Regions from separate parts of the Streptomyces sp. NPDC001153 genome, predicted to be linked through region 1. Evidence: riboswitches for the same ligand, from Rfam matches in the RefSeq annotation. Region 1 holds a riboswitch; the other holds the start of a gene.
What was found. Region 1 has a riboswitch for ZMP and ZTP ahead of ACWDEN_RS20095 (glycine hydroxymethyltransferase). Riboswitches for the same ligand answer to the same signal wherever they lie in the genome.
Positions count from the first base shown of each region.

Region 1 (15,871 bases):
CACCGATCATGGCGGACACAACGGCACGACAGGCCCAGGCGACCATCCACGCGGGAGGCGAGTGGCTGGCAGCGCTCTCCGGCGCGACACGCGAGATCCTCGACCCCGCGGACGCCCGGCCGTTCGCCGTGGTCGCCGAGGGCGACGAGAAGGACGCCGAGCGTGCGGTGGCCGCGGCCCGCCAGGCCTTCGACCACGGCCCCTGGCCGCACACCCCGGTCGCCGAACGCGCCGCCCTGCTGCGCCGGGTCGCCGACCTCCTGGTGCGGGACCGAGAGGGGCTCGGCCTGCTGGAGAGCCGGGACGCGGGCAAGACCGCCGAGGAGGGCCGGATCGACATCGACTGTGTCGCCGACGCCTTCCGCTACTTCGCCGACCTGGTCGCCGCCGAGGCGCCGGGCCGGGTCGTGGACGCGGGCTCCCCGGACATCCACAGCGTCGTCGTGCACGAGCCGGTCGGCGTCTGCGCGCTGATCACCCCCTGGAACTACCCGCTTCTCCAGGCCAGCTGGAAGATCGCCCCGGCGCTCGCCGCCGGCAACACCTTCGTGATCAAGCCCAGCGAGATCACCCCGATGACCACCGTCGCGCTGATCGAGCTGCTGGCGGAGGCCGGTCTGCCCGCGGGCGTGGCCAACCTCGTCACTGGCCCCGGCCACACCGTGGGCGCCCGCCTCGCCGAGCACCCCGACGTCGACCTGGTCTCCTTCACCGGCGGCCTGGCCAGCGGCACCAAGGTGGCCCAGGCCGCCGCCCCGACCGTGAAGAAGGTCGCCCTCGAACTCGGCGGCAAGAACCCCAACGTCGTCTTCGCCGACGCCTGCGCCACCGAGGAGGGCTTCGACACCGCCGTCGACCAGGCCCTCAACGCCGCCTTCATCCACAGCGGCCAGGTCTGCTCGGCCGGCTCCCGCCTCATCGTCGAGGAGTCGATCAGGGACCGCTTCGTCGGCGAACTCGCCCGCCGCGCCCAGAGGATCAGGCTCGGCCGCGGCACCGCGGACGGCGTCGAGTGCGGCCCGCTCGTCTCCGGGCAGCAGCGCGCCAAGGTCGAGGCGTACGTCGCCTCCGCGCTCGAAGAAGGCGCCGTGCTGCGCTGCGGCGGCAAGCGGCCGGAGCCCGGTGAGGACCGCCCGGAGTCCGGCTACTTCTACGAGCCGACCGTCCTCGACGCCTGCTACCGCGAGATGAGGGTGGTCCGCGAGGAGGTCTTCGGCCCGGTCCTCACCGTCGAGACCTTCCGCACCGAGGAGGAAGCCGTCCTCCTCGCCAACGACACCGAGTACGGCCTCGCCGGCGCCGTCTGGACCACCGACCCCGGCAAGGCCCGCCGCGTCGCCGGCCGGCTCCGCCACGGCACCGTCTGGATCAACGACTTCCACCCCTACCTGCCGCAGGCGGAGTGGGGCGGCTTCGGCAGGAGCGGCACCGGCCGCGAGCTGGGGCCCGCCGGACTCGCCGAGTACCGCGAGACCAAGCACGTCTACCAGAACCTCGCGCCGAAGCCCGTGCGCTGGTTCGCCGGCTGAGCCCCGACCTCGTTCCACACCCCTGGAGTAGTACCCCCATGCCCGAGACCCCCCACGTCTACGACTACGTCGTCATCGGCGGCGGCACCGCAGGCTCCGTCATCGCCTCCCGCCTCACCGAGAACCCGGACGTCACCGTCGCCGTCATCGAGGGCGGCCCGAGCGACGTAGGCCGCGACGACGTCCTCACCCTGCGCCGCTGGATGGGCCTGCTCGGCGGCGAACTCGACTACGACTACCCGACGGTGGAGCAGCCACGCGGCAACTCCCACATCCGGCACAGCCGCGCCCGCGTCCTCGGCGGCTGCTCCTCCCACAACACCCTCATCTCCTTCAAGCCGCTGCCGTCCGACTGGGACGAGTGGGAGGAGGCCGGCGCCAAGGGCTGGGGCGCCGTCCCCATGGAGGCCTACTTCGCCCGCCTGAAGAACAACATCGTCTCCGTCGACGAGAAGGACCGCAACGCCATCGCCCGCGACTTCGTCGACGCCGCCCAGGCCGCCCTCGGCGTCCCCCGCGTCGAGGGCTTCAACAGGAAGCCGTTCACCGAGGGCGCCGGCTTCTTCGACCTCGCCTACCACCCCGAGAACAACAAGCGGTCCTCGGCCTCGGTGGCGTACCTGCACCCGGTGATGGACCAGCGCCCCAACCTCACCGTCCTGCTGGAGACCTGGGCGTACCGGCTCGAGCTGACCGGCACCCGCGCCGAGGGCGTCCACGTGCGCACCAAGGACGGCGAGGGACTGCTGATACGGGCCCGGAGCGAGGTCGTGCTGTGCGCGGGCGCCGTGGATTCGCCGCGCCTGCTGCTGCACTCGGGCATCGGGCCCCGGGGGGACCTCGAGGAGCTGGGCATCCCGGTCGTCCACGACCTGCCGGGCGTCGGCGAGAACCTGCTGGACCACCCCGAGTCGGTCATCGTCTGGGAGACCCACGGCCCCATCCCGGAGAACTCGGCGATGGACTCCGACGCGGGCCTGTTCGTGCGCCGCGACCCCGGCCACGCGGGCCCGGACCTGATGTTCCACTTCTACCAGGTCCCGTTCACGGACAACCCGGAACGGCTCGGCTACGAACGCCCCCCGTACGGCGTCTCGATGACCCCGAACATCCCCAAGCCGAAGAGCCGCGGCCGCCTCTACCTCACCAGCGCCGACCCCTCCGTCAAGCCCGCCCTCGACTTCCGCTACTTCACCGACGAGGCCGACTACGACGCCCGGACCCTGGTCGACGGCATCCGCATCGCCCGTGAGATCGCCAGGACCGAGCCGCTGGCGGGCTGGCTCAAGCGCGAGGTGTGCCCCGGCCCCGAGATCCAGGGCGAGGCCGAACTCAGCGAGTACGCCCGCAAGGTCGCGCACACCGTCTACCACCCGGCCGGCACCTGCAAGATGGGCGCCGCCGACGACGAACTCGCCGTAGTGGACCCGGAGTTGAGAATCCGCGGCCTCGACGGCATCCGCATCGCCGACGCGTCCGTCTTCCCCACCATGACCGCCGTCAACCCGATGATCGGGGTGCTCATGGTCGGGGAGAGGGCCGTCGACCTTATCGGAGGTGACGCCCGATGACCCTCACCGTCCCCACCCGCAAGCCGCCCACCGACGACACCCCCGTCTTCTCCGTCTCCGGCCTGTGGAAGGTCTTCGGCCCCAAGCCGCAGCGGATACCCGACGACCCCGGACTGGCCGCCCTCGAACCCGCCGACCTGCGCGCCCGCACGGGCTGTACGGCGGCCGTCCGCGACGTCTCCTTCGACGTCCGCAAGGGCGAGGTCTTCGTGGTCATGGGCCTGTCGGGCTCCGGCAAGTCCACCCTGGTCCGCTGCCTCACCCGCCTGATCGAACCGACGGCGGGCACGATCTCCATCGACGGCGAGGACGTCCGCGCGATGGACAGAACCCGCCTGCGCGAACTGCGCCGGCACCGGGCCGCCATGGTCTTCCAGCATTTCGGCCTGCTCCCGCACCGCACGGTCCTGGACAACGTGGCGTACGGCCTGGAGATCCAGGGCGTCGGCAGGGCCGAGCGGCGCGAACGGGCCGCCGGGGTCGTCGCCAAGGTCGGTCTCGAAGGCATGGAACACCGCCGCCCCGCCGAGCTCTCCGGCGGCCAGCGCCAGCGCGTGGGGCTCGCGCGGGCACTGGCGGTCGACCCCGAGGTGCTGCTGTTCGACGAACCGTTCAGCGCCCTCGACCCGCTCATCCGGCGCGACATGCAGGACGAGGTGGCCCGCCTGCACCGCGAGGAGGGCCGCACCATGGTGTTCATCACCCACGACCTGGCCGAGGCCCTGAAGCTCGGCGACCGCATCGCCCTGATGCGCGACGGCAAGGTCGTCCAACTGGGCACCCCGGAGGAGATCGTCGGTTCCCCGGCCGACGACTACGTCCGCGAGTTCGTCCGGGACGTGCCGCGCGAGCAGGTCATGACGGTGCGTACGGCGATGAAGCCGGGTGCCTGCGGCGGCCCGGAGCACCCGGGCGCCCTCGCCCCGGACGCGGTGGTCGCGGACGCCATCAGAACCGTGGCCGAGACCGGCACACCGGCGTGCGTGGTGGAGGACGGCGCCTGCGTCGGCACCGTGGACCACGAGCTGCTGCTGGACGTCGTGGCCGGCATCGACGTGGCCGTACCCGGCCCCCGGACCAGCCCGGAGGCCGTCTGATGGCAACCCTCAGTCTTCCGACCTCCCGTACCGCCGGACCCCGCGTCCTGAAGAGCCGTACCGCGGGCAAACTCCTCCTCCTCGCGCTCGTCACCGCCGTACTCCTGCCCCTCCTGCACGGCGGATCCTGGCCCCACGACCTGACCGTCAGCCTGGACAAACCGCTCACCAGCGCCAGCAACTGGGTCATCGACAACCGCGACAGCCACCCCCTGTTCCTCTACTTCTTCGGCTACATCAGCAACGCGGTCGTCCTGTCCGTACGAGCCGTCTACCTCACCCTGCTCGCCGCGGGCTGGACCGGCGTCACGGCGCTCGGCGCCCTGCTCGCCTGGCGCTTCGCCGGCCCCCGCCTCGCCGCCGGCACCGCGATCGCCTTCCTGGCCTGCGGCGCCCTCGGCATGTGGGTGCCGACCATGCAGACCCTCGCGCTCATGGTCATCGCGGTCCTCGCCTCCGTGGTCGTCGGCGCGCTCCTCGGCCTCGCCGCCGGCCTGTCCGACCGCCTGGACCGCGCCCTGCGCCCGGTCCTGGACACCATGCAGGTGCTCCCGGCCTTCGCCTACCTCCTCCCCGTCGTCCTGGTCTTCGGCATCGGCGTCCCCGCGGCCGTGCTCGCCACCGTCGTGTACGCCGCCCCGCCGATGGCCCGCCTCACCGCGCTCGGCCTGCGCGGCGCCGACCCCGAGGTCCTGGAGGCCGTGGAGTCGCTCGGCGCGACCCGCCGCCAGCGGCTGCTGACCGCCCGTATCCCGCTGGCCCGGGGAGAACTCCTCCTCGGCCTCAACCAGACGATCATGATGGCGCTGTCCATGGCCGTCATCGCCTCGGTCATCGGCGCCGGCGGCCTCGGCGACCGCGTCTACCAGGCGCTCGCCTCGGTCGACGTCGGCCAGGCCCTCGCCGCCGGCATCCCGATCGTGCTCCTCGCGATCGTCCTCGACCGCGTGACCGCGGCGGCAGGCGACGGCACCACCCGCCCGAAGACCATCGGCTGGGCCTACGCCCTGGCCGTCACCGTGGCCGTCGCCCTGGCCGCCCGGCTCCTCGGCCGCCTCGACTGGCCCTCCGGCTGGACACTGGACATCGCCGAACCGGTCAACCGCGCCGTCGACTGGATGACCAACCACCTCTACTCCGGCGTCCCGGTCGTCGGCGGTACGGCCGACTGGGCGGGCCACTTCACCACCTGGGTGCTGGACCCCGTCCGCGGCGGCCTGCAGTGGCTGCCCTGGTGGTCGGTGCTGCTGATCATCGCCGCCCTGGCCTGGTCGATCGGCACCTGGCGCACCGCGCTGACCGCCGTCCTCGCCATGGCCGCGATCGGCGTCCTCGGGGTCTGGGAACCGGCCCTCGACACGCTGTCCCAGGTGCTCGCGGCCGTCGCCGTCACCCTGGTCCTCGGCTTCGCGACCGGCATCGCCGCCGCCCGCAGCGACCGCGTCGAACGCGCCCTGCGCCCAATCCTCGACGTGTTCCAGACCATGCCGCAGTTCGTGTACCTGATCCCGGTCGTCGCCCTGTTCGGCGTGGGCCGCGCCCCGGCCGTCGCCGCGGCCGTCGTCTACGCGCTGCCCGCCGTCGTCCGGATCACCGCCCAGGGCCTGCGCCAGGTCGACCCGGCCGCACTGGAGTCGGCGCGCTCGCTCGGCGCGAATGGCCGGCAGCAGCTGTGGCAGGTCCAACTCCCGCTCGCCAAGCGGTCGTTGCTGCTCGCCGTCAACCAGGGTGTGGTCCTGGTCCTCGCTGTCGTCATCATCGGCGGCCTGGTCGGCGGCGGCGCCCTCGGCTACAACGTGGCCTTCGGCCTCGCCCAGGGCGACCTGGCGACCGGTCTGGTGGCCGGTGCCGCGATCGTCTGCCTGGGCCTGATGCTCGACCGGGTGACGCAGCCGACCGAGCGACGCGCGAGGAAGGGAGCCTGACATGCGCGCACGTACGACACTCGCGGTGGGCTCGCTGCTGTTGCTGACGGTGACCGGCTGCGGCGCCGCCGACATGACCAAGCAGGCGTCGCCCTTCGCCAACGCCCAGGGCGCGAAGTCCGTGACCCTGTCCGTGCAGTCCTGGGTGGGCGCCCAGTCCAACGTGGCCGTCGCCCAGTACCTGCTGGAGCACAAGCTCGGCTACCGCGTCGACACCGTCCAGGTCGACGAGGTGCCCGCCTGGGACGCGCTCAGCCAGGGCCGGGTCGACGCCATCCTGGAGGACTGGGGCCACCCGGACCAGGAGAAGCGGTACGTCGAGGACAAGAAGACGATTCGGCGGGGCGGCGGCCTCGGGGTGACCGGCCACATCGGCTGGTACGTCCCCACCTACCTCGCCCAGCAGCACCCGGACATCACGAACTGGAAGAACCTCGACAAGTACGCCTCCCTCTTCCGCACCGCGGAGAGCGGCGGCAAGGGCCAGCTGATGGACGGCTCCCCGTCGTACGTCACCAACGACAAGGCCCTGGTGAACAACCTGAGACTGAACTACCAGGTCGTCTTCGCCGGCTCCGAGGCCGCCCAGATCACCCAGATGAAACAGTTCGCCAAGCAGCACAAGCCCTTCCTGACGTACTGGTACGCCCCCCAGTGGCTGTTCAAGAAGGTGCCCATGACGGAGGTGAAGCTGCCGCCGTACAAGGACGGCTGCGACGCGGACGCGGCGAAGGTCGCCTGCGCCTACCCGCACACCCCGCTGCAGAAGTACCTCAACGCCGGCTTCGCCAGGTCGGGAGGCAAGGCGGCGGCCTTCCTGAAGAGGTTCCAGTGGACGACCGAGGACCAGAACGAGGTCTCCCTGATGATCGCCGACCAGAAGCTCTCGCCGCAGGACGCGGCGAAGAAGTGGGTGGACAGCCACCCTGACGTGTGGAAGCGGTGGCTGTCCTGACGCCGTCATCCCTTGAGGGCCTCGGCGAGGTCCTGGACCGCCGCGGTGGCCCGCCGCTGCGGTCCCGGCCCGAACGTGATGCGGGTGGCCCCGAGTTCGCCGAGTCCGGTGGGTGAGGGGCCCTCCCCGTCCAGGCGGGACAGGGCGTTGAGCGGGCCCTGGATGCCGGACCGCAGCAGGGGCAGTACGCCGGCGGGGGCGAGGATCGGATAGACGCAGTCCGCGCCCGCCGCCACGTACAGCGCGGCCCGCTCGATGGCCCGCTCGGGATCCTTGTCGCCGTGCACGAAGACGTCCACCCGGGCGTTGACGAACAGCCGGTCGGCGGCGGCCGAGCGGACCTCGGCGAGGAACTCGGCCTGCTCGTGCGGGTCCTTGAGAACACCCCCGTCGGAGTCCTCGAGGTTGCAGCCGACGGCGCCGGCCTCCAGCAGCCGCTCCACGATCTCCTTCGGCGCGAGCCCGTACCCGCTCTCGATGTCCGCCGACACCGGCACGTCCACCGCCCGCGCGATCCGGGCGACCGCGGCGAACATCTCGTCGGCCGGGGTGGCCCCGTCCGCGTACCCGAGCGAGGCGGCCACCCCGGCGCTCGGTGTGGCCAGCGCCGGGAACCCCGCCTCCACGAACACCCGCGCACTGGCCGCGTCCCAGGGGCCGGGCAGGACCAGCGGGTCGCCCTGGGGGCGTCTGCGATGCAGGGCACGGAAGACATCGACCTTGTTCACGGCTGGTAACCCCCGGGTGGAACGCGACGGCTGACCATGATCCGGTTCCAGCCGTTGATGGCAGTGATCAGGGCGATCAGGTGGGCGAGTTCGGGCTCGGTGAAGTGCTTGGCCGCCCTCTCGTACACCTCGTCCGGCACAAAGCCCTCGGTCAGCACGGTGACCGCCTCGGTCAGCGCGAGCGCGGCCCGCTCCCGTTCGCTGAAGAGGTCCCCGGTCTCCTCCCAGGCGTTGAGGAGCTGGATCCGGTCCTCCGACTCGCCGTTCCCGCGGGCCACTCGACGGTGCATGTCCAGGCAGAACGCGCAGTGGTTGAGCTGCGAGGCGCGGATCATCACCAGTTCGGCGAGGACCGGATCGCCGAGCCCCCTCTTCGCGGCCGCGCTGAGCGCGGACATCGCCTGCCCGACCTTCGGGTCCAGCAGCTGGGTACGGTTCACTTGTGCGACCCCGGCTGGTAGTGGCCCGGGGCCATCCGCGTGGTCACACCGAACCGGTTCCAGGCGTTGATCACCGTGATCGCGGCGATCAGCTGGGCCAGCTCGGCCTCCTCGAAGTGCTTCGCCGCCCTCTCGTAGACCTCGTCCGGCACGAAGCCGTCGGTCAGGACGGTGATCGCCTCGGTCAGCTCGATCGCCGCCAGCTCCTTCCCGGTGTAGAAGTGCCTCGACTCCTCCCACGCGCTGAGCTGCACGATCCGCTGCACGCTCTCACCGGCCGCGAGCGCGTCCTTGGTGTGCATGTCGAGACAGAAGGCGCAGTGGTTGAGCTGCGAGGCGCGGATCTTCACCAGCTCGTACAGCTGGGGGTCCAGCCCCTGCTTGGCGGCGCTGTCCAGCCGGACCATCGCCTTGTAGACCTCGGGGGCGTGCTTGGCCCAGGCCAGTCGCGGGGCCGGCTCGGGGGCGTACTCGACGGTTTCCTCTGCAGTACTCATGCCTCCGACCCTACGAGCGAGGCAGCCCAGGAGTATGGTCCATTTCCATGGTGGAATCCTGGGCCACTCTGGGCGTCGACCTGCACCTCGAACCGGCCGGCTCCGGCGGGCTGCGCCGGGGCCTGACCGACGCCCTGCGCGAGGCCGTCCGCACCGGCCGACTCGCCCCCGGCACCCGGCTGCCCTCCTCCCGCACCCTCGCCGCCGATCTCGGCATCGCCCGCAACACCGTCGCCGAGGCCTACGCGGACCTGGTGGCGGAGGGCTGGCTCACCGCCCGGCAGGGCTCGGGCACACGGGTGGCGGCGCTGGCGGCGACTCCGCCCTCCGGCAGGGGCGCGGGACCCCGCCACCGGGAGCCCGACCGGCCGACGTACAGCCTCCTGCCCGGCGCCCCCGACCTCGCCGCCTTCCCGCGCACCGAGTGGCTCAGGGCCGCCCGCCGCGCCCTCACCACCGCCCCGTACGACGCCCTCGGCTACGGCGACCCGCGGGGCAGGCCCGAACTCCGCACCGCCCTCGCCGGGTACCTCGCACGGGTGCGCGGTGTCCGCGCCGACCCGGAGCGGGTGCTGATCACCTCCGGGTTCGCCCACGCGCTGCGCCTCACCGGCACTCTGCTGCGGGCGCGCGGGGTGCGGACGGTGGCGGTCGAGTCGTACGGCCTCGACGCGTACCGGGGCCTGCTGCAGCGGTCCGGACTGACCACACCGGCCCTCCCGTACGACGAACTCGGCACCGACACAAGGGCGTTGGGCGGGCAGGGCGCGGTCCTGCTGACCCCCGCCCACCAGTTCCCCATGGGCACGCCCCTGCACCCCGACCGGCGGGCCGCCGTCGTGGACTGGGCGCGGCGCACCGGCGGGCTGGTCCTGGAGGACGACTACGACGGCGAGTTCCGCTACGACCGCCAGCCCGTCGGCGCCCTCCAGGGCCTCGACCCCGACCGCGTGATCTACTTCGGCACCGCCAGCAAGTCACTGGCCCCCGGCCTGCGACTGGGCTGGATGGTGCTGCCGGCGTCTCTGGCGGAGGAGGCGGCCTCGGCCAAGGGCACCACCGACACCGTGGGGGTGCTCGAACAGCTCACCCTCGCCGAGTTCATCACCTCCGGCGCGTACGACCGTCACGTCCGCTCCTGCCGCCTGCGCTACCGGCGCCGCCGCGACGCCCTCGCCGCCGCCGTCTCCGCCCGCGCCCCCGAGGTGACGGTCACCGGCATCGCCGCCGGCCTGCACGCGGTGCTGCGCCTGCCGGCGGGCATGGAACAGTCGGTGATCCAGGCCGCGACCTGGCAGGGCCTGGCCCTGCAGGGCCTCGCCTTCCACCGCCACCCGGAGGCGGTCGCCGAACCGCTGGACGCGCTGGTCGTGGGATACGCGACCCCACCGGACAGCGCGTGGGCGGGGGCACTGGAGGCGTTGTGCAGGGTGCTGCCGTAGGAACGGGGCCTTCGGCCGGTACCGAGGGAGGCGATCGCGCTATTCATGCGGACCTCCCGCCTCGAGGAACTGCCGGTAAACGAGGTCGAGCAGGGCCGCGTCGGGTCTGCACGCGGTAGCGGTCGTCCTGGTGGGCGGCCTGGGTGCGGCGGGTGGTGAGGTAGGTGCCGCCCGCTCAGGCGGGCTGCTCCTCCGCGGGTGCCTCTCCGAATCGGGCCAGCGCCAACGCCCCCACCACAGCCACCAGGAACCCCAGCACCGCCAGCCAGGCGAGCCCCTCCTTCGTGCGGTCCCCCAGCCACACCACGCCCACGGCCGCCGGACCGATGGTCTCGCCGATCACCAGGCCGGCGGTGGCGGTGGTGACCGAACCCCGCTGCAGGGCCGAGGTGAGCAGCATGAACGCCGCGCCTCCTCCGATCAGCAGCGCATAGGCCGCCGGGTTGGTCAGAAGATCAAGCGGCGCCAGGCTGTCGATCAGCCGGACCGAGACCTCCACCACCCCGAACCCGAACCCGGCCCCGAGTCCGAGCACCAGCGCCCGCCCCGGGCCGGTCAGCCGACCGCCCGCGAACGCGAGCAGCAGCATGCCGACCGCGACCGCGAGCATCACGTACCGCAAGGCGTCCGAACCGTCCTGGTTCCCCTCCGGCCCGGACGCCAGCCCCAGCATCGCCAGCCCGGCGCACACCACGGCCACCGCGCTCCACTCGGTCCCGCTCAGCCGCACCCGCAGCAGCCGCGCCGCGACCACCGCGGTCACCGCCAGACTCGAGGCCAGCGCCGCGCTGACGGCATAGATCGGCAGGGACCGCAGCGCCGCGATCTGGAACAGGAAGCCGAGCCCGTCCAGCGCGAGCCCGGCGATGTACCGCCACTGTCGCAGCGCCCGCAGCAGCAGTGCCGCGTCACCGCCGCCACCCCCGTCCATGCTCGCCGCTCGCGCGGCAACCGCCTGCAACACCGTCGCGGTGCCGAAGCAGACCGCCGCGCCAAGGGCGCACACCATTCCGAAGACCACAAGGGGACTCTAGGAGACGGCTGATCCGGCCAACCCCTGTGGCCTGCGCTCTTACCGTTCTCTAGGCTGACGCCCCGCGGCGGCTGTCACGGCGCCGGGGGGTTCCAGCCGCCGTACGCCTGGGCCGGTGGCCGCCGGCCGGGCTGGTCGGTCATGACCGGGCGGAGGTCCGGGATCGCGAGCAGCAGCAGGGCCACGACGCCGACGGCGATCTCCAGGAGCAGGGTGAGTCGCTGCAGGACGACGTTCGTGGCCGCGTGGTGGAGGGTGAACGGGATGTGCTCCGTGTGGTACTGGACGAGTGCCACCGTGCCGAAGACGATCAGCGTCCCGCCGAGAGCCATGCCCATCGTGCGGGCCAGCGGTGTCCTGACGAACGCCTGGACCGCGGTGAGCACGCACAGCACCGCCGTCGCCCAGCCGCTCCAGGCGGGCGCGGGCGCCAGCAGGGCGCTGATGGTGTGCTCACCGGTGAGCATGTGCCAGTAGGTGAGGGGGCCGTACTTCTCGGCGGTGAACTCCCGCATGTCCCACAGCTGCCAGGCGGCGCCCACCACCCCGAAGACCGCGAGCAGCACCCCGGCGCAGACGGCCGGACCGGGCCGCGGCGGTGCGGCCGGGGCTCCCGCCGGCCGGCCGGCCACCAGTGCGGCGATGATCAGATAGACCGCCCCGAGGACCTCGGCGACGGCGGTGACCAGCACGAGGGTGCGGTCCGGCGCCCCCTCGGCCCAGTCCGCGCCGAGCATCCACACGGTGGGGGTCCGGTAGGCGAGGGTGAGCGCGGCGGCCGTGGCCAGGGCGCTGCGACCGGCGGGCTTCGTGGCCGTCAGGCCGGCGACGGCGTACACGACGAGGAGCACCACGTCCACGGCGGAGGTCGCCAGGATTCCGTGGTGCTGTCCCGGCAGCATCCCCCCGAACCAGGTCCACACGGTGTCGTGCAGCCCGGCGCCACGGAAGTCCCGGATCATCCAGGCGAGTTCGAGCAACGCCAGCACGACACAGATGATCGCGCCGAGTGCACGTGCGGTGGACGTGGGCACGGTCCCACGGTTCATGGCCATCAGATCCCCCCGGACACGGTGATCCCCTAAGCCTCCAGCACTGCCGCCAACTGTGCCACCCCCCAATCCAGTTCGCTCTCCTCGATCACCAGCGGTGGCGCGATCCGGAGCGTCGGACCATGGGCCTCCTTCACGAGGACCCCGCGCTCCATCAGCCGCTCGCAGACCTCCCGCCCGGTGCCGCGGGCGCGTGGGACGTCCACGCCCGCCCACAGCCCACGCCCGCGCACCGCCGTCACCGCGCCCGTGTCCAGCAGCGCCCCCAGCGCCCGGTGCATCCGCTCGCCCAGCTCGGCCGCCCGCGCCTGGAACTCGCCCGTGCGCAGCATCGCGATCACCTCCAGCGCCACCGCGCAGGCCAGCGGATTCCCGCCGAACGTCGACCCGTGCTCGCCCGGCCGGAACACCCCGAGCACCTCCGCGCTCGACACCACCGCCGACACCGGCACGATCCCGCCGCCCAGCGCCTTGCCCAGCACGTACATGTCCGGGACCACCCCCTCGTGCTCGCAGGCGAAGGTCCGCCCGGTGCGGCCGAGACCCGACTGGACCTCGTCGGCGACGAACAGCACGTTCCGCTCGCGGGTGAGCTCCCGCACCACGGGGAGATAGCCGGCCGGCGGCACGATCACCCCGTTCTCGCCCTGGATCGGCTCCAGCAGCACCGCCACGGTGTTCTCGGTCAGCGCCTGACGCATCGCGGTCAGATCGCCGTACGGCACGATCTCGAACCCGGGCGTGTACGGCCCGAAGTCCGCCCGGGCCCCGGGGTCGGTGGAGAAGCTGATGATGGTCGTCGTACGGCCGTGGAAGTTGCCGCCCGCGACCACGATCTTCGCCATCTCCGCGGGCACCCCCTTCACCCGGTACCCCCACTTCCGGGCCGTCTTCACCGCGCTCTCCACCGCCTCCGCCCCGGTGTTCACGGGCAGCACCATCTCCATCCCGCACAGCTCGGCCAGCTCCGTGCAGAAGGCCGCGAACCGGTCGTGCAGGAAGGCGCGGGAGGTCAGCGTCACCCGCTCCAGCTGGGCTTTCGCCGCCTTGACGAGCCGCCGGTTGCCGTGCCCGAAGTTCAGCGCCGAGTAGCCCGCCAGCAGATCCAGATAGCGCCGTCCCTCCACGTCGGTCATCCACGCCCCCTCCGCCGTGGCCACGACGACCGGCAGTGGATGGTAGGTGGGCGCACAGTGGGCTTCGGCGGCGGCGACGAGGTCTTCTGCAGCGGTCATGGCCTCTCCCGGAAAGGACGGTGGCCCCCTTCCTATCGTCGCTCGCATGGTGGACGCGGGACCTGCGCCGTCCGGCTCGCCCGGTAGGCTGATCACCGGGCCGTGACTGGCGCGCTGGGATGGGACGGACCATCGGGGAGCGGCCCGAGTGTGATGTGTGCCGTGCGCCTGGGCCGAACGTGAACGCTGTACACACGCCGTCCGGAGGTCCTCATGCCAGAGCAGCAGCCCCTCTCCACCGAGTCCACCGCCTTCCGCGCGGCCCTCGACGTCGTCCGCGCGGTCGAACCGCGCGTCGCCGACGCGATCGGCCAGGAGGTCACCGACCAGCGCGCGATGCTCAAGCTGATCGCCTCCGAGAACTACGCGTCCCCGGCCACGCTCCTGGCCATGGGCAACTGGTTCAGCGACAAGTACGCCGAGGGCACCGTCGGCCGCCGCTTCTACGCCGGCTGCCGCAACGTCGACACCGTGGAGGCCCTGGCCGCCGAGCACGCCCGCGAGCTCTTCGGCGCCCGCCACGCCTACGTCCAGCCGCACTCCGGCATCGACGCCAACCTCGTGGCCTTCTGGGCCGTCCTCGCCGACCGCGTGGAGGCCCCCTTCCTGCAGAAGACCGGCGCCCGCCAGGTCAACGACCTCACCGAGGCCGACTGGGCCGAACTGCGCCAGGCCTTCGGCAACCAGCGCATGCTCGGCATGTCCCTGGACGCCGGCGGCCACCTCACCCACGGCTTCCGCCCGAACATCTCCGGCAAGATGTTCGACCAGCGTTCCTACGGCACCGACCCGGCCACCGGCCTCATCGACTACGAGGCCCTGCGCGCCCAGGCCCGCGAGTTCAAGCCGCTGATCATCGTGGCGGGCTATTCGGCGTACCCCCGTCTGGTGAACTTCCGGATCATGCGCGAGATCGCCGACGAGGTCGGCGCGACCCTCATGGTCGACATGGCGCACTTCGCGGGCCTGGTCGCGGGCAAGGTCCTGACCGGCGACTTCGACCCGGTCCCGCACGCCCAGATCGTGACCACCACCACCCACAAGTCGCTGCGCGGCCCGCGCGGCGGCATGGTCCTGTGCGACGACTCCCTGAAGGACCAGGTGGACCGCGGCTGCCCGATGGTCCTCGGCGGCCCGCTGCCGCACGTCATGGCCGCCAAGGCCGTCGCCCTCGCGGAAGCCCGTCGGCCCGCCTTCCAGGACTACGCCCAGCGCATCGTCGACAACTCCCGCGCCCTGGCCGAGGGCCTGATGCGGCGCGGCGCCACGCTGGTGACCGGCGGCACCGACAACCACCTGAACCTGATCGACGTCGCCACCTCCTACGGCCTCACCGGCCGCCAGGCCGAGGCCGCCCTCCTCGACTCGGGCATCGTCACCAACCGCAACGCCATCCCGGCCGACCCCAACGGCGCCTGGTACACCTCCGGCATCCGCATCGGCACCCCCGCGCTGACGACCCGCGGCCTGGGGACCGCGGAGATGGACGAGGTGGCGGGCCTGATCGACCGCGTCCTCACCACCACCGAGCCGGGCACCACCAAGTCGGGCGCCCCGAGCAAGGCGGCCCACGTCCTGGACGAGAAGGTCGCCCAGGAGATCGCTCAGCGAGCGACCGACCTGGTGGCGGCGTTCCCGCTCTACCCGGAGATCGACCTGGGCTGAAGCGCCCCGTAAGCGGTGTGGGGAACTGTGCGGGCAACCACGGATCACGCGCAGTTCCCCTCGCACGGAACCCCCCGTGCTCTCTGCGACAATGAAAAACATGGCCTCTGCTGACCGACCCCGCGTGCTCTCCGGCATCCAGCCCACCGCCGGCTCGTTCCACCTCGGCAACTACCTCGGCGCCGTCCGCCAGTGGGTGGCCCTGCAGGAGACCCACGACGCGTTCTACATGGTCGTCGACCTGCACGCGATCACGCTCCCGCAGGACCCGAAGGAGCTGCGGGCCAACACCCGGCTCGCCGCCGCGCAGCTGCTGGCCGCCGGTTTGGACCCGGACCGCTGCACGCTCTTCGTCCAGAGCCACGTCCCCGAGCACGCCCAGCTCGCCTGGATCATGAACTGCCTCACCGGCTTCGGCGAGGCCAGCCGCATGACCCAGTTCAAGGACAAGTCCGCCAAGCAGGGCGCGGAGCGCGCCTCCGTCGGCCTGTTCACCTACCCGATCCTCCAGGTCGCCGACATCCTCCTCTACCAGGCGAACGAGGTGCCGGTCGGCGAGGACCAGCGCCAGCACATCGAGCTGACCCGCGACCTGGCCGAGCGCTTCAACGGCCGCTTCGGGCAGACGTTCACGGTCCCCTCGCCGTACATCCTCAAGGAGACGGCGAAGATCTACGACCTGCAGGACCCGTCGATCAAGAT
Region 1 is NZ_JBSFJZ010000016.1:120,710-136,580, forward strand. It holds gene ACWDEN_RS20035 (aldehyde dehydrogenase family protein) at 9-1,529, shown strand; gene ACWDEN_RS20040 (GMC family oxidoreductase) at 1,568-3,100, shown strand; gene ACWDEN_RS20045 (quaternary amine ABC transporter ATP-binding protein) at 3,097-4,197, shown strand; gene ACWDEN_RS20050 (ABC transporter permease) at 4,197-6,122, shown strand; gene ACWDEN_RS20055 (ABC transporter substrate-binding protein) at 6,124-7,077, shown strand; gene ACWDEN_RS20060 (isocitrate lyase/PEP mutase family protein) at 7,083-7,805, opposite strand; gene ACWDEN_RS20065 (carboxymuconolactone decarboxylase family protein) at 7,802-8,245, opposite strand; gene ACWDEN_RS20070 (carboxymuconolactone decarboxylase family protein) at 8,242-8,742, opposite strand; gene pdxR (MocR-like pyridoxine biosynthesis transcription factor PdxR) at 8,790-10,184, shown strand; gene ACWDEN_RS20080 (hypothetical protein) at 10,360-11,193, opposite strand; gene ACWDEN_RS20085 (hypothetical protein) at 11,292-12,251, opposite strand; gene rocD (ornithine--oxo-acid transaminase) at 12,299-13,504, opposite strand; ZMP/ZTP riboswitch at 13,597-13,685, shown strand; gene ACWDEN_RS20095 (glycine hydroxymethyltransferase) at 13,718-15,169, shown strand; gene trpS (tryptophan--tRNA ligase) at 15,261-15,871, shown strand, end outside.

Region 2 (15,871 bases), on a different contig from region 1:
GGAGCTGCTCCAGGCGTATGCGTCCCAGTAGCCGTCGTGGCGGACGCAGCCACCGTCGGCGACGACCAGCCCCTCGCCGGTACGTCGGCCGGGGCTCAGCGACAGCGCGACGCCGTGGTCGTCGGTCGTGTGGATCTCTTGCAGACCGGTCGCCTTGTCGGTGACCGGGTCGGTCCCCGGCTTCGTCGTCACCTTCCATCCGCGCTCGGACCACCGCCTGCGAAGTTCGGCGACCGCCGCGCGATACCCGGCGTCGCCGTGCTTGAAGTCCGGGGCCCAGGAGACGGACGGCTGGTCCCGGTGGGTGTCATCCCGGTCGAGACCGACGTCGTCCACGCAGGATGCGCTGTCCGTGGACTTCCTCAGGAACGCGGACTCCGGATCCGAGCCCAGGAAGCGAACCGTGTCCGCGCCGGCGGCCTCCGTGTCGCGTACGTGCTCCAGAAACTGCGCCTCGGAACGGACTGGACCCGCCATGGCGGAGCAGCCCGTGACGGACCCCACGAGCAGGAACATCACAACAGGCCCGGCAGCGGACAGCCCCAGGGCCCTGAACCGGCGGCGCAAAGCGGTCGCCGCGGGAGCGGCGGAAGGAGTCGGCGTCATGAAGTCATCCGAACACCGCCACCCGGGCCGCCGGCACCGTCGTCCTACTCAGTCTCGTACTCAGAGGGGCCAGAGTGCCCGGAGAGTCCTCATGGTCTCTCCGGGGCCGTGAGGACCCATCTGGCGAACGGTGGCCACTTGTGCGCGCAGTCACAGCAGTTGTGACCGTGCACGATAGATGGCCTGGATGGACAACTTCGATGCTCAGGTTCGGGTGATTCGACAGCTGTCAGATGGTCGCGGCATTGACCTTAGATGAGCGGAAATAGGCGCGGGGGTGCCGGGGAGACCGTCCTTGGTCCCACGGTGATGTCCAGACCGCGAGCCTGGGCCGCCGATTCGTCAGGTACTTCCACGCGATGGCCTCGAGGGTGCGGCGGTGATCGGCCCACCGCCGTTCACGGACCGGATCGGCTGGCATCAGCGGCTCGATCCGGTCCCACATCGCATCAGTGATCACTAATCGGACGGACACATCCGATCAACCGACCAAACCATCAAAAGGGACACGCGCTCGGAGATCGAGGAGGGTTTGGTTCAGCCGAGCAGGGGACTGTAAATCGTCGTTTGACAGACCCGCGCACCACTGTCCCCGCATCCCGAGCGAAGCCGTAGCGCAGACTCTCGCCGAACTGGCGCGCCTGTGTGTAACCCTCACGCCAGCCACCCCGCGCGTCACTACGACTGTCAGTGGTGGCCAGTACGGTGATCTCACCGGGAAAAAAAGGGGGTGGGCCAGGTGATTCGTGCGTACAAGTTCCTCCTGCGGCCCACCGTGGGCCAGCAAGGTGCGCTCGCCGAGATGCTGCGCGATCACTGCTCGCTCTACAACGCAGCGTTACAGGAGCGACGGGATGCCTACCGGCACTCCTCGAAGACGACGATCCGCTACGGGCAGCAATCCGCGCAGCTCAAGGAGATCCGGGCGTTCGACCCGGAGCGACAGGGCCGCTGGTCGTTCTCCAGCCAGCAGTCGACATTGCGGCGGCTGGACAAGGCATTCGCCGCGTTCTTCCGTCGCATCAAGGCTGGACAGAAGCCGGGGTATCCGCGTTTTAGGCCGGGTGGTCGGTTCGACACGGTGGAGTTCCCCAAGGACGGGGACGGCTGCCGGTGGGATTCCACCCCGCACGACCCAGTCACCCGCGTGCGCCTGCAAGGTGTCGGCCACGTCAAGGTGCACCGGCACCGTCCCGTCATCGGCAAGGTCAAGACGATCTCGGTGAAGCGTGAAGGGCGCCGTTGGTATGTCGTCCTGACCGCTGAGCAGGCCCGGCCCGAGCCCCTTGCGCAGAGTGGAAGCGTGGTCGGTATCGACATGGGCATAGCCCACTTCCTCGCCGACTCGGACGGCGGGTTTGTGTCCAACCCCCGCCATGGGGCGAAGGCAGCCGTGAAGCTGGAGGCCGCACAGCAGGCGCTGAGCCGGTGCAAACGGGGCAGTAAGCGCCGCCGCAAGGCCGTGGAAACCGTGGCCAGGCTGCACCGCAAGGTGCGCCGTCAGCGCCTGGACCACGCACACAAGACCGCTCTCGACCTGGTGCGTCAACACGACTTCATCGCGCACGAAGACCTCAAGATCCGCAATATGAGCAAGGCCCCCACGCCGAAGCCGGACCCTGATCAGCCGGGCAGCTTCCTGCCCAACGGGGCTGCGGCGAAGGCCGGGCTGAACCGTTCGATTGCTGATGCCGGATGGGGGGGGTGTTCCTCGCGATCCTGGCCGCCAAGGCGGAAGGTGCCGGACGGCAAGTGATGGCGGTTGACCCCCGCAACACCTCCCGGCGGTGCCCCGCATGCGGGCACACCGCCAAGGAGAACCGGCCCATCCAGGAGAAGTTCCACTGCGTCGCGTGCGGTCACACCGCGCACGCGGACACGGTGGGCGCCTTGAACGTCCTCCGGGCCGGGCTGGTCCGTCGCGAAGCCGCACCGGCATAGCGAGAAGCCCCCTCATATGAGGGGGAGGAGTCACCGAACAGAACGTCCAGGCGCGCGTGGTGGCCAACCAGCTCCGTATCCAGATGCGATCAGCCTGGAGGTACTTCGACGAGCAATGCTCGGGACTTGTGGATCAGCCCCGGGAGGGACGTAGAAGGCGTACCTTCCCGACTGATCCTTTGATGGTCACCGAGCAGGCCCGCGTTGCAGCGCGGGTCGGGAAGGCACGCCGTGCTCAGCGTAGTCACTGACGAGGGTTCCACCCAGTCCGGCTCCTTGATCGACGAAATCGTGCGTGAGGGCGCCCGGCGCATGCTCGCCGCCGCGCTGGAGGCGGAAGTCAACCAGTACATAGCCGAGTTGACTGCCGAGACTGACGAGCGCGGGCACCGCCTGGTGGTTCGCAACGGCCACCACCGGCCACGCACCGTGGTCACCGCTGCCGGGCCCGTCGAGGTGAGGGCCCCGCGGGTGAACGATCGCCGCGTCGACGAGGCCACGTGCGAGCGGAAGCGGTTCTCGTCGAAGATCCTGGCTCCGTGGTGCCGTAAGTCCCCGAAGATCTCCGAGGTGCTTCCGCTTCTCTACCTGCACGGACTGTCATCTGGGGACTTCGTGCCCGCGCTGGAGCAGTTCCTCGGCGGCACGGCTGGCCTGTCGCCGGCGACCGTGACCCGGCTGACCAAGCAGTGGAGCGACGACCACGCCGCTTTCCAGGACCGGGACCTGTCCGATCGTGACTTCGTCTATGTCTGGGCCGATGGGGTTCACCCGAAGGTCCGGCTCGGGCAGGCCCATTCGTGCGTCCTGGTCCTGCTCGGCGTCCGCCTGGACGGCACGAAGGAGCTGATCGCGCTGGCCGAGGGGCTGCGCGAATCCTCCGAGTCGTGGGCGGACCTGCTACGAGACTGCCGTCGCCGGGGCATGCGTGACCCCGAGCTGGTCGTCGGCGACGGCGCGATGGGCCTGTGGCGGGCGTTGGCCGAGGTGTTCCCCGCCGCTCGGCCGCAGAGGTGCTGGGTTCATAAGTCTCGTAATGTCATCAACTGCCTGCCGAAGTCGGCCCAGCCCGGCGCGACGAAGGCGATGCAGGAGATCTACAACGCCGAGGACAGGGCCCACGCAGTGCGGGCGATCGAGGCGTTCGCCCGCACTTACGGGACCAAGTGGCCGAAGGCGGTCGCGAAGATCACCGACGACCGGGGCGAACTGCTCGCGTTCTACGACTTCCCGGCGGAGCACTGGGTCCATCTGCGGACGACGAACCCGATCGAGTCGACGTTCTCCACGGTGAAGCTGCGGACGAAGGTCACCCGCGGTGCGGGCAGTCCCGCGGCGGCCCTGGCGATGGTGTTCAACCTCGTCGAGTCCGCTCAGGCCCGCTGGCGCGCGATCACCGGCGCCCACCTGGTTCCCCTGGTCCGGGCCGGAGCGAAGTTCGAGAACGGCGTCCTGGTCGAGCGAGAGGAACTGGCAGCCTGAGCGGCCGCCGGCCCAGGCCGCAAGCTCCTTATCGGTCAGGACCCGATGAGCTGACGTGCTGCAGCGTCAACGGTCTGCGCAAGGAGGACAGCAATGGTCATGGGACCGACACCGCCGGGCACGGGAGTGATCAGGCTTGCCCGCTGCCGTGCCGCGTCGAAGTCAACGTCCCCGATGTTGCCCGGGTTGTAGCCCGCATCGATCACCACGGCTCCGGGCTTGACGTCCGCCCCGTTGATGAAGCGCGGCCGGCCGACCGCAGCCACCAGGACGTCCGCCTCGCGCACGATCGAGGGCAGATCAACGGTGCGGGAATGACAGTAGGTCACCGTGGCGTCCCGCCCGAGCAGGAGCATGCCGACGGGCTTGCCGAGGATAGGGCTGCGTCCCACCACGACGGCGTGCTTTCCCGTGAGGTCGACCTCGTACTCGTCCAGCAGGCGCATGATCCCTCCGGGCGTGCAGGAGACGAAGCAAGGCAGGCCGAACCCCATCGCCGCGAAGGAATGCATGGTGACCCCGTCGACATCCTTGTCGGGGGCGATCGCCTCGAACGCGGCGCGCTCATCGATGTGCGGTCCCACCGGGTGCTGGAGCAGGATGCCGTGCACGTCCGGATCCTCGGACAGCGCGGTGACGGCCTCCACCAGGCCGCTGGTGCTCACCGTGGCGGGCAGGGCCACGTGCCGCGAGTGAATGCCGGCCTTCGCGCACCTGGCCTGCTTCATCCGGACATAGGTGACCGAGGCCGGGTCCTCTCCCACCAGCACAGTCGCCAGACAGGGGGACACCCCGGTGCGCCGACGGATGTCCTTGGCGGCTTCCGCGCTGGTCTCGGTCATTCGGCGGGCGAGGTCCGTACCTTCCATCAGCCGTGCCTGCTGCGTCTCCATCACGTGCCACTCCTGAGCTCCACGGTGAAGTGCCCAGGCGCACGGCATTGACGAGGCGTCAGGCCGCTCCCCGGTGGTACTCCACCTAAGCGCCAGTTACGGCCTGCACTCACCATACCGGCGCACACCGGGCGGACGGCCCCATCCACAGATCTTGACAATTGCTCGCGCGGGGGGTGGCTCCCTGCACCATAGCGTCGGGGTTCGGGCTCACGGCGGGTCCACGGGCGGGGGTCATGGGCGGTGCACCGGCTTCGCGGCGGTATGCGGTGTTCTTGCTCTGCTCGCGTCGCCGTCTACCGTTCCGCCGCGGCCAGTTCCTGGACTGGGCCGTCACCGCAGGGTTAATGCGCTATAGCGGGGCTGCTTACCAGTACCGACACCGTGAACTCCAGCACTGGCTACGCCAGCATTCCCAGCCGCCATCCGTGCCCTGACGACACAGCCCCTGACGAAGCTCACACGACGAGTCTGTCCGAACTGGTCATTCGTGCGGGAAGGCGTCGTCACGACGCTCTACCGAACGGTGCCTTCCTCAGCCTGGCCAAACGTCACCGCCCACCTACGAAAGGCGGATGTGACCCAGCTTCTTACTGCCGGGCCGCGGCCTGTTCGTCAGGGGCGGTTACGGTGGCGGCTTTGCCGTCCTGTAGTTGCTGAAGGCGCTTGAGTGTCGCGGCGAGCATTGCCTGTGTGCCCGAGGGGTCGCCTGCGGTGCCGCCTTCGATGCGTACCCGGATGTTGACCTTGCCCGAGCGGACGTACCCATAGACGGAGTCGTCGCTGGCACCGGGGTTGATGACCAGTGTGTTTTCGTCGCCCACCGGCTTTTTGGGGTTCTGCTGCTTGCTGGTCTCGGTGCCCTTCCACGTCGTGTACTGGCGGTGGGCGTCGGCGGCCGATTTGAAGAGGCAGATCTCTATGTACGCCATGTCGTTGGTGGAGCCGTTGTGCTCGTACGAGGAATCGCCGCCGCGGACCCAGCCCGCCGGCGCGGACTCTGCGTCCTCTGTGGCGTTGCAGTACCGCCCTTCCGTCACCGACTTGTCGTCGTGAAGGGACCAGCCGGGAAGGTTCTCGCCGTCGCCGAGCAGGGCCTGCGTGATCTCGGCCTGGGTGAGTTCCTTCGTGATCGGCTTCGGGGCAGGAGCGGAGACCGGCTCGTCGCCATTCTGCGTGGTGCCGGAGCTGGGGGCCGGCTTGTCGCTGCTGGAGGAGCAGGCGGTGAGCGTGGCAATCCCGACAAGGGCAGATACAAGGGTGACGCGGGCACGTGACATGCACACAGCCTATCCATTGTTGATCACCAGGTTGCGGGGCTTTCTGCCGCTGGCAAGTCTGCAGAGGAGGACCGACAGTGGCTGAGTTCTTCCCACCACCCGGCCTCGGCGGAGGTGGACGACGGTGTGCCCTGCCCGGTGGCTTCGTAGACGAGACCTGACACCACTTGTCGACGAGTTCAGGCAGCGTTTGTCGATCTCAGCGTCGCGAAATGTCGGTGAGAACTGACACCACCTCGGAGCTGGGGCCGTGCTGCGGGGGCGGGGTTGCGGCCGTCCAAGGGACGGTCGGTCGAGCCGCGCCCTTCCTGTAAAGCGAGCTTGACAGTCACCGAGGGGTGACAAGTAAGCTTTACACGTGCGAAACAGCGTCAGGGAACTGCGGTCGGCACGAGGGCTCTCCCAGGGCCAACTGGGCACGGCCCTCGGGGTCTCCCGGCAGACGATCAACGCCATCGAGACCGAGCGGTACACACCTTCCCTGCCGCTCGCCCTGTCCATGGCCAAGTTCTTCGAGGTCAGCGTTGAGGAGATGTTTCATGCCGATGAGGGCCCAGCAGATGACCAGTAGCACAGCCAGGTGGTCCGTCCCCGGCTTCTTCCTCGTTCTCGGAGGCGCCTGCCTCGTGACCGCGACGTTCGGAGGCCGCCCTGCTCTCGGCTTGGTGAGTTCGGGATCCTGGCGGTCTGCAGTCTCGCCTTAGTGCTGCTGGGACGCCGGAGCGAGACTTATCAGGGCCTCACCGAGAAGGAACCCGACGAGCGTTTCGCCCGGATCGCAGGGCGAGCCTGGGCCGGCACAGGTGTGGTGCTGACCCTGGGGAATCTCAGCGCCTTCATCGGCGAGCTGGCCTCCGGGCGAAGCGGCGATCCGTACTTCTGGTTCGTGGCCACCGCCGCCGTCTCCTACGTCATGTTCGTTGTCTTCTGGTCTCGGCATACCTGAGACGCCATCACCTCGAACTCGTCACCGTACGTCCAACCAGGCAACGCGATCATCCTGGCCACCGGAGGTCAGTGCCGGATGAGGCTGAGCGGGCATGGACAATGGCGTACAGGTCAGTTCCCAACCGAGTCCTGGGCTGCGGCTCGGGCTTGAGTGAGGGCGAGGCGGCTGGGCGCGCCGCCCGAGCGCCGCGCCCGCCCGCGCGGCCTGATCAGCCGCCGTCCTCTTCGGGGTCGCCGAACCAGTCGTGCCACCGCTGGGCTTCGAGGTTGTTCCACAGCACCGCGAGATCGATCTGCCCCCGGGCGAGGCCGGTCTCGGCGACCAGGTCCTCCTCGCTCATCCCTTCTGGATGCCGCTGCATCGCGCGGGCGATCGCGCCCCGAAAACGGCGCCACTCCCAACGCCATAGGGGGTCGGAAACAGGGTCTGGCACAAGTTCCGTGCGGCGGTCACTGACCGTGGTGTCAGCCGCATGTGATGAGATGACCAGACCTTGTTCGCCGCGTTGCCAGGAGAGCGTCTCGATGCCTGCTGCATTCCCTTCCCTGACGCGAGCCCTGGCCGAGGCCCTGGTCGATGTCCTCTGGTTCATCGAAGGCTGTGAAGACGAGCAAATGGATCCGGATGACGCCGTCAAGGTCCTGGAGGGCGTCGCCTACGTCGTGAGTAAACTGTCGCATGACCAGCAGGCCGAGTTCCTCGACCTGCTCGAAACCATGGCCCGCGAGGAGGACGATCCGTCTCGGCGGGCGTTCCTGGAAGAGTTTCCGGACGGCTTCGGACTCGTTGAGGACGCGGGCTGACCGGGGATCCTCAGGAGGCGAGCAGGACCCGCTTGCGCAGGAGTCCAAAGCCAGCACGGCCGAACATCTGGCGTTTGAGCATCTTGATCCGGTTGATGGCTCCTTCGACCGGGCCGGAGTTCCAGTCGGTAGTCAGGCCGGCGGTCACCGCGTCGAAGTCGCTGTTCAGGCCGGTGGCGAAGCTGCTGATGCCGGGCAGGTTGGCGCTGGTGGCCTCGATGATCCACTCGGGCAGGCGGGTGCCGCTGAGTGTGGTGAGCATCTCGGCGAACGAGCTGGTCAGCTCTGCGGCAGACGCCAGTTCCGGGCAGCGGTCGAGCACGGCCTTGCGGTGCAGTTTTTCCTCCTCGGTCAGGGTGGCGGGGTGCCGGGTGAGCCAGCCGGTCACCTGCCGAACCGACGGCGGTGGCGGGGCGGGCGTGAAGCCTTCCTGCTGTGGCAGGTCGCGCCGGATCCAGTCGCGGACGGTGGAGTAGTGGCCGCGGAAGCCGCGGCCGGTGATCTCTCGGTGGAGATCGAGGATGGTTACGTCCCCTTCGGTTTCGGCCCAGCGTTGGGTCAGATAGGGCTTGAACGGGTCGATTTTGCTAGGTAGTTGGCGTTTGCGGCCCTTGACCATGTCCTGCCAGCGCGAGGCGCGTGCGTACCGCTGGACGGTGTGCCGTCCCCAGCCGAGGTGGCGGGCAATGTGGCGAATGCCCATGCCTTGGTCGAGAAGTTCGTGGACGAGGGCGTGGTGGGCGTGGGCCCGTTCGGCGAACTTGCCGGTCGGGTCGTCCGTTTCGGCGTCCTGGCCGGGTGCCGCCTCGGCAGGCGTCTCCCATGCAGGCTCGGGTTCCGGGTGGGGCGGCGGCAGGTCGCGCAGGCAGGAGCGGTGGTCGGCGACGGTCTTCTCGACCGCGGAGGTGAGGTTCTGCCAGAGATGGAACCGGTCAGCGACCTGGAGGGCCTGGGGTGCGGCGGTGTCGGCCGCTTCGGCGTAGGCGCCGGCGCGGTCGCGGCAGATGACCTCGATTTCGGGATGGGCCGCGAGCCACGGGGCGAGGGTGGCGGCGTCGCGCTCGGGCAGCAGGTCGAGGACCTGGTGGGTCTCGGCGTCGATCACGACCGTTCCGTAGACGTGACCGCGCCGGAGCGCGAAGTCGTCCACGCCGACGGCACGGGGCTCCGTCGCCGCCGGGTCGGGCAGGTCCATAACCCGGCGCAGCAGCGTGGTGCGGCTGGTCGCGATACCCATGACCTGGGCGAGACGGGCACCGGCCCGACCGGCCAGGGCCAGCCCGATTGCGCCCATCGTCTGCCGTAGCCGCTCGGTGACCCGGCCGTAGCGGCGGGTCAGTCCCGGCACCTGCTCCACGAACGTTCGCCGACCGCATGCCGTGGCCGTGCAGAAGAACCGCCGGACCCGCAATACGAGTTGCGCGCTCCGTCCGGCAGCGGGCAGGTCTGGGGGAAACCGCAGATAGGAGCTGTGGACGCGTTCCGTCCAGTGGGCGCAGTCGGGGCAGGCAGCCCCGGTAGGCGCGCACCGGGCCTCGACGCGTATCGCCTCGCCGTCCGTGTGTATGGCCACAACGGCGACGCCGGGGACCGATGGGAACAACAACTCCTGCAACCGGGACAACACCTCGTTGACGGCCACCGAATGTCGGCCGTGTCACCCGCACGAGGAGCGATTTCGAGGCGACCTGCCCACCACCAAAAGGAAGATCAACAACTACAAAGCGTCACCGGCTCACGGAACCTGTGCCAGACCCCGGAAACAGCCCACTCGGCTATCGCAGCCACCGCCTGCGTCCTTCACCGACGTCCTGGTGAGCAGCGGCGACGCCCCGACGACACGCCGGACAAGATCACGCGAAGAGACCGAACACCATCACACGAACGGTGGGGCACTGAGGAAGTCTGACCAGCTAACGGATCAGAGGCGGCCGGACCGACACTACAGGACCGTCTCTGTTCTCAAACCCTCCTCGACGGCAGGGCCGCCCTCGCCTCATCCGGGAACGGGTGCGGGGGCGGCCCTTGGCCGTGTCATGGTGCGGCGCCACAGGGGGAGCCTCAGCTGGCGGTGCCGGCCAGACGACGCATGATCGTCATGAGGTCGTCGGGCGGGGAGAGCCTCATCGTCCGACTTTCCTGCTCGAAAAGCGTGATCGACGTCAGCGTGCCAGCACGCCACCAGAACACCCGGGGGGAGAGGCGTCCGGGGCCATCCTCGTAGGCGCCCTGCCCGAACTGTGCCAAGGCGTTGACGGCCTCGGCCACGTGCCTGTCGGCGAGCGGGTAGAACACGAGGTTGTGCCGGTTCGGGACGACCAGCAGCACACCCTCGTCCGGTATCTCGGGGCCGCCGGCGGCCCGCACCGCCTCCTCGAAGACGAGCACCTTGCTGGCCGCGAACACCGACTCCGGGTGGCCAAGGATGTGCAGGACCGCGCCACCAGGGAGATCGAAGGTGTCGTAGTTGACCGGCTCGCTAAGCAAGTTGGCACGCGCGGCGGCCGCGAGGATATCCCACTCCACGAGGGCCACGTCCTGGTCATCGAGGACGCGGACGTTGTCCGGGGTGTCGAGGGCGATGCCCGCCAGGAGGTCCGTGGCCAGCGATTGCAGGTAGCTGAACTGCCCTCGCGCTTCCTCGGGTATCGATTCCTCGGCGACCAGCCGCAGGTACACGCCGCGCAGGGCGTCCGGGACATTGCTGTGGTCGGTGCGGGCTGACAGGTCATTCATACGCGGTTCCTTGGAGTGTGCGGCCGCGGCGGGGTGCCGGGTACGAGTGGTCCGTCGAGCGGCTCACGGATGGAGCAGCACACCTTGATCAGATCACGCAGCCCTGCGACGCCGCACCGTGGTTCCAGCACCGCGATGTGCACTGGCCGACCGCCGGGTTCGAAGAACCGCCGCCCGGCCACCCGTCATGGCGTGGGCAGATTCCTCGCCACCGGCGAGGCGTACAGCCGCCCGGCCACCACAAAAAGGACACCAATCCCCGTCGCACCGAGGAGGGGCAAACTTGACGGCCTGGGCCATGTGCAGCGGGCACGAGGCCGATGGATTTCACGGGGTATGTCGGTGGATCTCAGCTCAGTGATCATCGCTGTGGCAGGCGTCGCAGGAACCCTGGGAGGAGCGCTACTCACCCAGCGCGGCTCCGAACGAGCGAAGCGCCTGGAGATAGAGCTCGTTCGAGACCATGAGGAGGTCCGCGAGAGCCGTTCGCTGCGGCGTACCTGCTACGTGGAACTCAACCGGGACGCTCGGCAGTTCACCACCGCACTCAACCGCCACCTGCACGTCATGAGGGAACGCGGCGTGGAGAAGGCCGACAGTGACGCACTTGAGGAGGCGAAGAACGCGCACCGCGATCGGTACTCCGAAGCACAGATGATCGCCCCAGAAGGAGTACTCAGGCGAGCGAGTGTCGTCAACCAAGCCCTGAACAAGGTCTACGGCCAGGTCAAGCGCCTCGAACGCGGTGCTCCCGAACCAGGCGAAACGATGGAGACCGCAGCACAGGCCCAGTACGAGGTCTGGGAGATGCTCCGAGCTATGAGAACCGCTATGCGCCATGACCTCGGTGTGTCGCATGAAGATTGAGGGCTGACACTCAGCGCCGTGCGGGCTCTCTTGTCTACCTCGACCAGCCGAAAAATGATCGAGGCCGAGGCCAAAGCGCAAGCTTCAACGTTTCCGCGGCGATTGGGAGGCTCGAGTGAGCCCCCCTGTTCCCCGATCCCGCCGACGCCTGCGCGTCCCCGCGCCCGACACAGCCGCTGCGCCCCGCCAGCCGGTCGATCAGGCGAACGTCGGCCCCCGCTGGGTCCGCCGGCGTGCCACGGGCATGAGTGCCACTGAGGCCGCGGCTGCTCGCCACCACCGGCGACGTCCAGGCCCGTAGGCCGACGCCGTCGCCCAGGACGAGCTCGCCGCCGACGCCGAAGACGAACGCGCGCAGCAACTGCAGGACGAGCAGCACCGCCAGGAGTAGGAAGCCGAAGCCGCCCGCCGCGCCGCGCTCGCCCCGGACGTCCTGCGCCGCGTCCTGGTGGGTACGCTGGCTCGTACCGGCCTGCTGGACTTGCTCAGCGTTGGTCGGACTCCTGGTCCGATCCAACGCATCGGCGCTCCCCACCTGAACTACCGGCACACCGACAAGCCGACCCCGTCCAAGCGGAAGTCGGCCCGCACCGCCTCGCACACCGGGGCGCTCTCCGACATGCGCAAGCACGGCCTGGTCGAGAACGGCGGCACCACCAAGGCGGGGGAGACCCTGCGGAACCTAACCGCCAAGGGCCTTCAGGCCGCCTCCTACGAACTGGGCCGCCCGGTTGCGGAGATGGGCTCCACTGCCCGCGGCGCGGGCTCCAGCGGCGCCTCACATCCGATGGCCGTCAACGAGACCGTCATCGCCATGCTGCGCCCGAAGCCGAACCTGGACCTGCTCACCAAGGAGCTGGCCGAAGCCCAGGCAGCCGCCCAGGCCGCTGTCGACGCACCCGACGGGGTCGGCACCATCGCGTCGTACTGGACCGAGGTTCCGCTGCCCGCGACGGGGACGTGGAACGCGCCCGGCAAGGGCGGTGCCCAGGCCGACATCGTGCTCACCGCCCCACAGGACGGGGTGCCCCTGCTGTTCATCGAGGTCGACAACTGCCACGAGACCGCGGAGGAGATCGCCGCCAAGCTGGAGAAGTACGCCCGCTTCCTCGAACGGAAGACAAAGGACACCGACGGGCACGAGCGCCCGATGTGGCGCACCCGCTGGCCGGTTCCCGCGGGCAGGCCCGGTGACGAGCCGCACCCGCCCGTCCTGCTGGTGTTCAACCGCATCGGCGCCCGCGACCCGAACAGGACCGTTCCGCGCCTGCTCGAGCTCACCCGGCACCTGTGGGCGGGCCAGCGGCAGAGCGGCGGCTACCACCTGTACGACAGGAAGATCCCGATCACCGCGACCGGGCTGCGGAACCTGCGCCGGCACGGCCCGGCCGGCTCGGTGTTCCTCCGCTTCGGCCGCGACCACATGCAGCCCCTGCTTCAGGCGATCGGCAACCCTCGCCGTGACGCTGCTGACGTGCGTGAGCGGGAGGCCGCCAGGGCCCGTCAGGAGGAGTACCAAGCTCAGCTGCGGCGCGCGGTGAGCAGAAGGCAGCCGAGCGTGAGGCCCGCCGTCCGGCTTGCGCCAACTGCGGGGCGAAGTTCACCGACGACCGATGGGAGGCCACGGTGGCGTACCCGAAACCGGGGCTACGGTGGCATCCGACGTTGTGCGGCGGGTGCGAGGACAGGGCCATCGAGGCCGCGAGCCGGGACGAGCGGCTGACACGCATCTGCAAGTCGTCCCCAGCTGACGAGCGCCCCGCTCGGGGCGCCTGGAGCTGCGCGATCGGCCCCCCACGCACGGCGGGCCGGCAGCGGACCCCGCCCCATCAGCGGACCCCGCCCCGAGGGTGGAGAACCGTCGGCTAGAGGAGCCCGTAGCCCCAGGTGGCCGCGCCCGCCAGGGCGATGATGGCGAGCAGGGTGTCGATCGCGCCCAGGATCAGCGCGACGAGCGCCGGGATGCCGCGGTCGTCGGACCACTTGCGGCCCATGGCCTGCCAGCCGCAGAACACCGCGACCGGACCGAGGACGATGCCCAGCGCGAAGAAGCCGGCCACCGCACAGATCGTCCCGATGATCCCGAGCGTCGCGCGGTCCGGCCCGGTCCGTCGCCATGTCCGACCACGTGACCGGGGGTACCCGCGTGTTCTGTGCCCGAAGCCAGCCATCATCAACTCCCTGGTCATCATGGACAGTTCGGCTTCGGTGTGCGGGTACCCCGGTTCACGGTCGGCAGACCTGCGCACGCAGCCCCCTCCGCAGCGCGCGCCGCGCTGACAGAGTGAGGCACCACTCTTACGGGCGGAGGGTACCTGCCGCCTTGGCGCAAGGCCCCTGCCGAGTGAGTCAGTTGAGGTGGTTGGCCACGAGAGCGGCGAACTCGTCGGGGGTGGCGAGACGGATGCCGAGGGTTTCTGCCTTGGTGCGTTTGGATCCGGCTCCTTCTCCGGCGACGACGAGGCTGGTTTTCTTGGAGACGCTGGAGGAGGAGCGGCCGCCGGCGCGTTCGATGAGCTCGTTCATCTGGTTACGGCTGAGAGCCTCGAGCGGGCCGGTCATCTTCCGGTGACCACGACCGTCATCCCGGTCAGCGGTCCGCCCTGCGCGTCGTCGGTCTGCGAGCCGCTCTCGGCTGCATCGCTGGCGGGAACGGGAGGGGTGGCGCCCGGCTCGGTCATGTTGACCCCGGCGGCGGTGAGTTTGTCGATGAGCGGGGCAAGTTCGGCGAGTTCTGCGACGATCGAGGGGGCCTTTTCGGTGCCGATGCCTTCGACCTGCTGCATGGTTTCCGCGTCTGCAGCGCGGATGGCGTCCATGGTGGCGAAGTGCCGGGCGATGCGGCGAGACATGGATCTGCCGGTGCCGCGGACGCCGAGGGCGCACAGCACCCGCGACAGCGGTTGGGCCTTGGCTGCGCTGATTGCGGCAAGAAGCTTGGCGGTGCTTGTCTCGCCCATGCGTTCCAAGGCCAAGAGCTGGTCGCGGGTGAGGGTGAACAGGTCGGCGAGGTCGGTGACGAGGCCGGTTTCCACGAGCTGGATGACGCGGGTGGCGCCGAGGCCTTCTATGTCGAGCTGGTCGCGGCCGGTCGCGTAGGAGAGGGAGGCGACGAGGTGGCAGTTGCGGCCGTTGGCGCAGCGCCAGCGCTGTTCGCTGGTGTCGATGCTGGCACCGCAGCGCGGACATATCTCCGGGAAGATGATGGGCTGTTCGTCGCCGGCGCGCAGGTGGGCGACGGGGGCTTCGATGCGGGGGATGACGTCTCCGGCCCGGCGGACCATGACGTGGTCGCCCAGGCGGAGGTCGCGGCGGGTGATATCGGCCGGGTTGTGGAGGGTGGCGTAGGTGATGGTGGAGCCGTCGATCTCGACGGGTTCCAGGACGGCGCGCGGGGCGATGATGCCGGTGCGGCCCACGTTCCACTCCACGTCCAGCAGCCGGGTGATCTTCTCGACGGCGGGCAGCTTGTAGGCGATCGCCCATCGCGGGGCCCGCGTCCCGGCTCCGGCGGACTGTTGGTCGGCGGCCAGGTCGGCCTTGATCACGATTCCGTCGATTCCGAATGGCAGCTCCGCCCGTACGGCAGCTATCTCCTTCACCCGGGCCAGGACCTCCTCGACGGTCTCGGAGGTGATGCCGGGCACGGCCGTGGTCGCGGTGGTGTTCACTCCCAACGCAGCGGCCTGCGCCATCAGGTCACTGTGCGCACGCTCGCCGAGCTGCTTCGCCAGGGTCGTATCGGTGTCGGGCAGGGCCAGCAGGCCGTAGCCGAAGAACGTCATCGGTACCGTGTAGGCGCGTTCCTTGGCGCGCAGGGTGCCTGCCGCGGCATTGCGCGGGTTGGCGAACGGCTGCCCGCCGTGGGCTGTACGAACCTCGTTGGCCTGCTCGAACTGGGCGGTGGTCATCAGCACCTCGCCGCGGACCTCCACTGTGACCGGCTCGGTCAGCTCGCGTGGCAGGCCCTCGATGGTGCCAATCGCGTGCGAGACGTCCTCACCGGCCGTGCCGTCGCCGCGCGTGATCAACTTGGTGAGGCGGCCGCGGGTGTATCGAGCAGCAATCGCCAGACCGTCGAGCTTGGGCTCGACACTGAAGCGTTCTACCTGATGGCCGATGCGCCGGGCCAGCGACGCGGTCCAAGCGGTGAACTCCTCGGGCGAGAAGACGTTGTCCAGACTCAGCATGGCCACCGTGTGCGGCACATCCCCCTCCACGGCGCCGCCGGCAACCTTCCCGGTCGGCGAGTCGGGCAGCACCTGATCGGGATGCGCCGCTTCCCATGCCGCGATGCCCCGCACGAGCCGGTCG
Region 2 is NZ_JBSFJZ010000071.1:17,691-33,561, forward strand. It holds gene ACWDEN_RS44385 (hypothetical protein) at 1-477, opposite strand, end outside; partial or broken gene ACWDEN_RS44390 (RNA-guided endonuclease InsQ/TnpB family protein) at 1,346-2,547, shown strand; gene ACWDEN_RS44395 (IS256 family transposase) at 2,779-4,029, shown strand; gene ACWDEN_RS44400 (bifunctional 5,10-methylenetetrahydrofolate dehydrogenase/5,10-methenyltetrahydrofolate cyclohydrolase) at 4,065-4,922, opposite strand; ZMP/ZTP riboswitch at 4,947-5,032, opposite strand; gene ACWDEN_RS44405 (hypothetical protein) at 5,513-6,202, opposite strand; gene ACWDEN_RS44410 (helix-turn-helix transcriptional regulator) at 6,561-6,773, shown strand; gene ACWDEN_RS44415 (hypothetical protein) at 6,906-7,148, shown strand; gene ACWDEN_RS44420 (hypothetical protein) at 7,360-7,491, opposite strand; gene ACWDEN_RS44425 (hypothetical protein) at 7,676-7,954, shown strand; gene ACWDEN_RS44430 (ISL3 family transposase) at 7,965-9,596, opposite strand; gene ACWDEN_RS44435 (hypothetical protein) at 10,016-10,690, opposite strand; gene ACWDEN_RS44440 (hypothetical protein) at 11,027-11,557, shown strand; gene ACWDEN_RS44445 (replication-relaxation family protein) at 12,039-13,280, shown strand; gene ACWDEN_RS44450 (small hydrophobic protein) at 13,423-13,728, opposite strand; partial or broken gene ligA (NAD-dependent DNA ligase LigA) at 13,907-15,871, opposite strand, start outside.
Region 2: linked by a shared signal. The riboswitch ahead of ACWDEN_RS44400 (bifunctional 5,10-methylenetetrahydrofolate dehydrogenase/5,10-methenyltetrahydrofolate cyclohydrolase) and the one ahead of ACWDEN_RS20095 (glycine hydroxymethyltransferase) in region 1 are both predicted to bind ZMP and ZTP.